Regions from separate parts of the Streptomyces sp. NBC_01260 genome, predicted to be linked through region 2. Evidence: riboswitches for the same ligand, from Rfam matches in the RefSeq annotation. Region 2 holds a riboswitch; the other holds the start of a gene.

Region 1 (4,151 bases), 2.7 Mb from region 2:
GGTCCAAGTTTCTGTCACTCTCACCCGGAGAGTGCTAAGCCCAATGATTAGCACTCGACCCCGTCGAGTGCAAGCGCCGAAGGCTCCTTGAGGGGTGGCGGTCGGGCGACGGGCGGGCGCAAGCGCCCCCTCCGGAGTGCGGACAACCGGACAGGGGGCCGAGGGGGCCCGGACGCGCGGAGGGCCCGTACCCCAGGGGTACGGGCCCTCCGTGCGTGAGTAGTGTCGTTGGCCGACCGTGCCGAGCTCAGCCGACAGCGAGCTTGACCATGTCCGCCTGCGGCCCCTTCTGGCCCTGCGAGATTTCGAATTCAACTCGCTGACCCTCTTCGAGGGTGCGGTATCCGTCCATCTGGATCGCGCTGTAGTGGACGAAAACATCCGCACCACCGTCGACCGCGATGAAGCCGTACCCCTTCTCCGCGTTGAACCACTTGACGGTGCCCTGAGCCATGCCCAACTCCCCTATTACTGGCCCTTGCACAGGACCGCACTTCGCGGGCCCGGGTCAGAACCCACCCCCCGACAGGAGAGGGTGCGTGCGCCGGAACGCGTCGACCGCGGCCGAATGTATCTGCCCAACTGCCCTCTGCAACAGGTCAATCGGACGAGAATTCTGGGCAGCGCCGATCGCCCGAACATGAGTAACTCATGAGATTCCAGGGCAAGTCGGGCCAGACAAAGGCGACTTATGGCGCAAGAAGTTCAGGTACTTTGGCTGCATCTTGTCGTGGCCGGGCGCATTCTCATATGCGGGGGGCACGGGCAGCGGAGGGGACTTCCCACACTCTACCGCGCTCAACCATGCAGAATTGCCCCCTCCGCTTCTCTCGCGGAGGGGGCAATTCCGGTGACGCGGTGAAGTGGGAACGCTCGGGTCCCGGGGTCAGCAACCGCCCGCGACGGCCGGGATGATCGAGATGCCGGCGCCGTCCGGGGTGACCGCTTCCAGGCCGCCCTCGAAGCGCACGTCGTCGTCGTTGACGTACACGTTCACGAAGCGGCGGAGCTTGCCCTGGTCGTCCAGGACGCGGGCGGCGATGCCCGGGTGGTTCCGCTCCAGGGAATCGATGACCTGGGAGAGGGTCGCGCCCTCGGCCGGGACCTCGGCCTGGCCGCCCGTGTAGGTGCGGAGGATGGTGGGGATACGGACCTTGACGCTCATGGTGGGTGCCCTTCCTGGAGTCACGGGTGGCCGGAGGCTGCGGCAGCCTCTCAGCCGGTGCCGAGTCAGCTGGTGCCGAGTCAGCTGGTGCCGAGGCCGGCGGCGCGGAAGGCGTCCAGGCTCGGCCGGATCGTCGCCGTCGCCTGCGAGGTGGCGGCCACCGCGTCCAGCGTCTTGAGGCCGTCACCGGTGTTCAGGACGACGGTGGTGAGCGACGGGTCGAGCAGACCCGCCTCGATCAGCTTCTTCGTCACGCCGACCGTCACCCCGCCGGCGGTCTCGGCGAAGATGCCCTCGGTGCGCGCCAGCAGCTTGATCGCGTCGACGACCTGCTCGTCGTTGACGTCCTCGACGGCGCCGCCGGTGCGGCGGGCGATGTCCAGGACGTACGGGCCGTCGGCCGGGTTGCCGATCGCCAGGGACTTGGCGATCGTGTTCGGCTTCTGCGGCCGCACGACGTCGTGTCCGGCCTTGAAGGCGGTGGAGACCGGGGAGCAGCCCTCGGCCTGGGCACCGAAGATCTTGTACGGCTTGTCCTCGACCAGACCGAGCTTGATCAGCTCCTGGAGGCCCTTGTCGATCTTCGTGAGCTGCGAGCCGGACGCGATCGGGATGACGATCTGGTCGGGCAGCCGCCAGCCGAGCTGCTCGCAGATCTCGTACGCGAGCGTCTTGGAACCCTCGCCGTAGTACGGGCGCAGGTTGACGTTGACGAAGCCCCAGCCCTCGCCGAGCGGGTCGCCGATGAGCTCCGAGCAGAAGCGGTTGACGTCGTCGTAGTTGCCCTCGATGCCGACCAGCTCACCGCCGTACACCGCGGCCATGACGACCTTGCCCTGCTCCAGGTCGTGCGGGATGAACACGCAGGACCGCAGGCCCGCGCGGGCGGCGGCGGCGCCCACCGCACCGGCGAGGTTGCCGGTGGAGGAGCAGGAGAGCGTGGTGAAACCGAAGGCGCGGGCGGCCTCGACGGCGATCGCGACGACGCGGTCCTTGAAGGAGTGCGTCGGGTTGCCGGAGTCGTCCTTGACGTACAGGCCGCCGGTGACGCCCAGTTCACGGGCGAGGTTGTCGGCCTTGACCAGCTTGGTGAAGCCGGGGTTGATGTTGGGCTTGTCCGCGACATCGGCGGGGACCGGCAGCAGCGGCGCGTACCGCCAGATGTTGTCGGGTCCGGCCTCGATGCGCTTCTTCAGCTCGTCCGGGGAGCCGCTCGGCAGGTCGTACGCCACTTCGAGCGGCCCGAAACAGCTCGCACAGGCGAAAAGGGGTCCGAGCTCGAATCGCTCTCCGCACTCGCGGCAGGAAAGCGCCGCGGCGGGACCAAGGTCCACAGAGGATTCGGTGTTTGCTGCAACAGTCTGAACAGCCATGATGGCGAGGCCCTTTCTCCTCATCTTCCTCGTGACGCATTTCGCCACAAGACGGAATTGGCACCGTCCCCACCTGACCTCGCGGTCGGCGGGATGGTTGCCGGGACTTCAACGGGCCGTTCCCTCTGTCCCTCTGGATGAGCGCTGTGGCACTGGACCATGGATCCAGGCGTTTATCAGCGGATGGACCCCGGCATGCCACGGCCATCTGCGTTGTTCAAGACTGTAACCGAAGCACCGGACTGTTGAGATAGTCGTCCGAACCGCGAGATGGATCACATACAGGGAGTATCGACCGTGCTGGAAGAGGTCGAAGGCTGGCTGACCAGGCGTTCCTGGTCCTGTGCCGACCGCCCGCTGGAGCAGCTCCTGGCCGCCGGGGACGGCGGCCCGCACCGCGGGAGCGTGAGTGTCGTCCTGCCCGCGCTCAACGAGGCGGCGACGGTCGGGGACATCGTCCGGGTGATCCGGCGCGAGCTCATGGAGAAGGTCCGGCTGGTCGACGAACTCGTGGTGATCGACTCCGGCTCCACGGACGCCACCGCCGAGGTCGCCCGCCGGGCGGGCGCCCGGGTGATCCGCCGGGACGCGATCCTGCCCCGCATCCCGGCCGTCCCCGGCAAGGGCGAGGTGCTCTGGCGGTCGCTGCTGGTGACCGGCGGTGACATCGTCTGCTTCATCGACGCGGACCTGAAGGACTTCTCGGCCGACTTCGTCTCCGGCATCGTCGGCCCGCTGCTGACCGACCCCTCGGTGCAGTTCGTCAAGGCGATGTACGACCGCCCCCTCGGGGACACCGCAGGCCAGGGCGGCCGGGTCACCGAACTGGTGGCACGGCCGCTGCTCAATCTGCACTGGCCGCAGCTGGCCGGCTTCGTCCAGCCGCTGGGCGGCGAGTACGCCGTACGCCGCTCCCTGCTCGAACAGCTGCCGTTCCCGGTCGGTTACGGAGTGGAGCTGGGGCTGCTCGTCGACGCCCTGCACACGGTCGGCCTGGACGCGCTCGGACAGGTCGACGTCGGCGTCAGGAAGCACCGCCACCAGGACGGCCAGGCACTCGGCCGGATGGCGGCGGCCATCTACCGGACCGCTCAGCTCCGGCTCTCCCGGGGCCATCTGGTCCGCCCCTCGCTGACCCAGTTCGAGCGCGGCGAGCGCGGTTTCGTCCCGCACACCTATCCGGTGGACACCGAGGAGCGGCCGCCGATGCGCGAGATCGAGGAGTACGTCTCACGCCGCGCGGCATGACCGGAGCGCGGACGCACGCACGTTTGGACGGTTCGGGATCGGGCTAGGTTCCGCAGCATGGTCTCCGAGCACGCCCCTCAGCACGCCGCCCAGGTACTCGTCGCGTCCAACCGCGGTCCGGTCTCGTACGCGCTCCACGAGGACGGCTCGCTCGACGCGAAACGGGGCGGGGGCGGTCTCGTCTCCGGGCTGAGCGCGGTGGACGACAAGATGTGGGTCTGCGCCGCACTCGGTGACGGCGACCGCGAGGCGGTCCGCCGCGGGGTCGGGGAGCCGGGCGTACGGATGCTCGACATCGACGCGGACGTGCACGCCGACGCGTACAACGGCATCGCGAACTCGGTGCTCTGGTTCGTCCATCACCT
Region 2 (4,151 bases):
GCCGCGCACGCCACGTCCGACGAGACGCTCGTCGGCGCGTCCGGGGCGATCTCGGCGGTACTGGGCGCCTTCCTCTACCTCTTCCCCAGGGCCCGGGTCACCAGCGTGTTCCCGTTCCTGCTCTTCCTGCCGCTGCGCTTCCCCGCCTGGATCGTGCTGATCTTCTGGTTCGTGCTGCAGTGGCTGGCCGCCAAGGGCGCCGGCAGCGGCCCCGGCGTGGCCTATCTCGCTCATGTGGTCGGCTTCGCCATCGGCTTCCTCTACGCCTGGGGGCGCTACCGGCGTGGCGCTAGAGTGAGATCTCCAGCCACGGCCACCGAGGGAGAAAGCCAGCCGTGATCACCGCGATCGTGCTCATCAAGACCAGTGTGGACCGGATTCCCGAGATCGCCGAGGCCGTCGCAGCGCTGGACAGCGTCAGCGAGGTCTTCTCGGTCACCGGTACGTACGACCTGATCGCCATGGTCCGGGTGGCCAAGCACGACGATCTGGCCGACGTCATCCCCGGCCGGATCAGCAAGATCCCCGGCGTCGAGGGGACCGACACCCACGTGGCGTTCCGTACGTACTCGCAGCACGACCTGGAGGCGGCCTTCGCCATCGGCCTGGACGCATAGGTACATACGTTCGGCCGGGTACGGACAGCTGTCCGTACCCGGCCGAACGCGTTCTGCGCCCCTCAGACCTGGGCGGTACCCCGGTCCGGGACGCAACGGCCGCCCTCGGTGCGGTACTTCCACTGGGCGCCCTCGCTCACCAGCTCCTTGACCGCCCGCACGAAGCGCTCGATGTGCTCGTCCGGCGTGCCGGCACCGAAGCTGACCCGGATCGCGTTGAGCGACCTCTCCCCCGGATCGGCCTCAGGCGCACCGCACTCGCCGACGTCCTGCGGGTCGCTGCCGAGCAGGGTGCGCACCAGCGGGTGGGCGCAGAACAGTCCGTCGCGCACCCCGATGCCGTACTCCGCGGAGAGCGCCGCGGCGAAGTGCGAGCTGTTCCAGCCCTCCACCACGAAGGAGATGACGCCGACCCGCGGGGCGTCGTCGCCGAACAACGAGAGCACCTTGACCGCGGGGACCTCGGCGAGTCCGGCACGGACCGCGGTGACGAGCTGCTGCTCCCGGGCGACCAGGCCCTCGAATCCGGCCTCGGTGAGCGCCTTGCAGGCGGAGGCGATGGAGTAGACGCCGATGACGTTGGGGGAACCTGCCTCGTGGCGGGCGGCGGTGGTGTGCCACTCGACGTCCACCCCGCCGCCGGCCCGCCGGGCCACCTTGCGGGAGGCGCCGCCGCCGGCCAGGTAGGGGTCGGCGTCGCGCAGCCAGTCGGAGCGGCCGGCCAGGACGCCCGAGCCGAACGGCGCGTACAGCTTGTGTCCGGAGAAGGCGACCCAGTCGACGTCCAGCTCGGCGATGTCGACGGGGTGGTGCGGGGCCAGCTGCGCGGCGTCCAGCACGATCCGCGCGCCGTGAGCGTGCGCGGCGGCGGCGAGCTCCTTGACCGGCCACAGCTCACCGGTGACATTGGAGGCGCCGGTGACGCAGACCAGCGCGGGACCAGTGGGGCCTCCCCTGCTCGAACGAAGCTGAGAGCTCGGGGAAGGATCGCGGTCGGCGAGTGCCCGCTCCAGCGCGGCGACGGCCTGGGCGGGGGTGCGCGGGGCGTTCAGGTAGGTCACGCGGGCGTCGCGCCAGGGCAGCAGCGACGCGTGGTGCTCGGTCTCGAAGACGAAGACCTGGCAGTCGGCGGGAACCGCCGCGGCCAGCAGGTTGAGCGAGTCGGTGGTCGACCGGGTGAAGACCACCTGATCGTCGGCGCGGCAGCCGAGGAACTCCGCGACGGTGACCCGGCTGCTCTCGAAGAGGTCCGTGGAGAGCTGCGAGAGGTATCCGGCGCCGCGGTGGACGCTGCCGTAGTACGGCGCGTACGCGGCGACGTCGTCCCACACCCGCTGCAGGGCCGGGGCGCTGGCGGCGTAGTCCAGCGCGGCGTACGTGACCTCACCGCCGGTCACCAGCGGAACCGTCACATCCTTCCCCAGAACGGGCAACGGGGCACAAATGGACTGGTCGGCGGCAGCGGTGAAGACAGACATGACGAACTCCCGTAACAGGCAGGCGAATTCCGCGTGCCCGCGGATACGCGGCAGCACGGAAGGAAGAAGAAGGGTGTGCGGAGGAGGGCCGAAAAGCCCTATCGCATTCGCTTGCTCACAGAGGCTCCCTGAGGACCAGGACCCCACGGGTGGACGTCTCACGACGTCGAGGGGTCCGCGCTTGCCGCAGACCTCGCTGCCTACGGCCTGGTCTTCACCCGGGGCACCCCGCCACGGACGGAGGGTTGCCGGACAGCGGGCCGGGGCCGTAGTCGCTGTCACTCATGACCTGCCCAGCATCTTGCCATACGTGGGTGAACGCGCAAGGCGCAGTCCAGATCATGGACTGCGCCCTGCTTCACATTCCCTGCGCTCAGGCGTTGCTGGCCCTGACCCATCTCTCCAGCGCCCGCCCGGCGGACCCGGAGTCGATGGACTCGGCGGCCTTCGCGATACCGGCGGCGAGCTGCTCGGTAAGCGTGCCCTCCCCCTGGTCCAGCGCGACCAGGGCCGCCGCCGCGTTGAGCAGGACGGCCTCCCGTACGGGACCGGTCTCGCCGGCCAGCAGCCGGCGGGCCACATCGGCGTTGTACGAGGCGTCGGCGCCGCGCAGCGCTTCCACCGGTACCAGCTCCAGGCCGACGTCGCGCGGGTCGAAGGCCTGCTCGCGCACGACGCCGTCCCGGGCCACCCAGACCCTGGAGGTCGCGGTGGTGGTCAGCTCGTCCAGGCCGTCGTCGCCGCGGAAGACCAGCGCGGAGTTGCCGCGTTCGGCGAGCACGCCCGCGACGATGGGTGCCATCCGCAGGTCGGCGACCCCGATGGCCTGGGAGCGCACCTGGGCCGGATTGGTGAGCGGACCGAGAATGTTGAAGGTGGTCGGGGCGCCCAGCTCCGCCCGGGCCTTCGCCGCGTACCGCAGGGCGGGGTGGAACTTCACCGCGAAGCAGAAGGTGATGCCCGCCTCCTCGGCCACCTCGACGACGCGCTGCGGGGGCAGATCCAGATTGACGCCGAGCTTGCCCAGTACGTCGGAGGAGCCGCTGGCCGAGGAGGAGGCGCGGTTGCCGTGCTTGACGACCTTGGCCCCGGCCCCCGCCACGACGATCGCGGACATGGTGGAGATGTTGACCGTCTTGGCCATGTCGCCACCGGTGCCGACGATGTCGACCGTACGGCCGGGCACGTGAATCGTGGTGGCGTGCTCGTACATCGCACGGACCAGACCGGTGACCTCCGTGACGGTCTCGCCCTTGGCGCGCAGGGCCACCGCGAAGCCGGCGATCTGCACGTCGGTCGCCTCACCGCTCATGATGCGGTCCATCGCCCACGCGGTGTCGTCGGCGCTCAGGTCCTCGCCGCGCAGCAGCGGGGTCAGCACGCCGGGCCAGGTACGAGCCGCCACGCTGTCGCCGCCGACCGGGGTCACAACGTTCATGGTCCGCTCCTGGGGTCCACAGCCGATAAAGGGATGTGACCACCCTATCGAGCGCGGGGGACAGCGAAGAGCCCCGTCCATCGTATGGATGGGCGGGGCTCCTGCTGTGGCGATCAGTTCAGGTGATCAGTGGTGGCCGTGGCCGCTGTTGATCTCCTTGTACTCCTCGGCAGAGGGCTTGGCGATCTGGTTGTCCTCGCCGTACAGGCTCTGGCTGAGCCTGGCCCGCACCTTGTGGACCAGGGACACCTTGCGCTCGACACCGTTCTCGTCGACCGTCGGGCCGATCTCGAGCGGCTTGTACTGCTCGTGCGCGGTGAGCGTGTGCAGCGCCGCGGGTGAGAGCGGCTCGTGGACCTCGACGAACTCACCGTGCGGCAGGCGCTTGATGAGCCCGGACTCGCGCCCGTGCAGCACCTTCTCCTTGTCCCGGCGCTGAAGGCCGAGGCAGATCCGCCGGGTGGCGATGAACGCGATGACCGGGCCCACGAAGATGAAGATCCGGACGAACCACGAGATGGCGTTCAGCGACAGGTGGAAGTGCGTGGCCCACAGGTCGTTGCCGCCGCCGATGAAGACGATGATGTACTCGGTGATCCAGGCCACGCCGAAGGCCGT

Evidence for each region. A riboswitch is a leader RNA that binds a small molecule or an ion and turns the genes downstream of it on or off. The one in region 2 is predicted to bind S-adenosylmethionine.
Region 1: it holds a riboswitch for S-adenosylmethionine, as region 2 does, so the genes downstream of both, thrC (threonine synthase) here and OG322_RS28360 (aminotransferase class V-fold PLP-dependent enzyme) in region 2, are expected to answer to the same signal.

Annotation. Positions count from the first base shown of each region.
Region 1 is NZ_CP108464.1:3,625,579-3,629,729, forward strand. It holds gene OG322_RS15950 (cold-shock protein) at 248-454, opposite strand; gene OG322_RS15955 (MoaD/ThiS family protein) at 887-1,165, opposite strand; gene thrC (threonine synthase) at 1,246-2,538, opposite strand; SAM riboswitch class I at 2,556-2,682, opposite strand; gene OG322_RS15965 (glucosyl-3-phosphoglycerate synthase) at 2,836-3,786, shown strand; gene OG322_RS15970 (alpha,alpha-trehalose-phosphate synthase (UDP-forming)) at 3,844-4,151, shown strand, end outside.
Region 2 is NZ_CP108464.1:6,359,205-6,363,355, reverse strand. It holds gene OG322_RS28370 (rhomboid family intramembrane serine protease) at 1-339, shown strand, start outside; gene OG322_RS28365 (Lrp/AsnC family transcriptional regulator) at 336-617, shown strand; gene OG322_RS28360 (aminotransferase class V-fold PLP-dependent enzyme) at 680-2,095, opposite strand; SAM riboswitch class IV at 2,268-2,385, opposite strand; gene trpD (anthranilate phosphoribosyltransferase) at 2,469-3,533, opposite strand; gene qcrB (cytochrome bc1 complex cytochrome b subunit) at 3,660-4,151, opposite strand, start outside.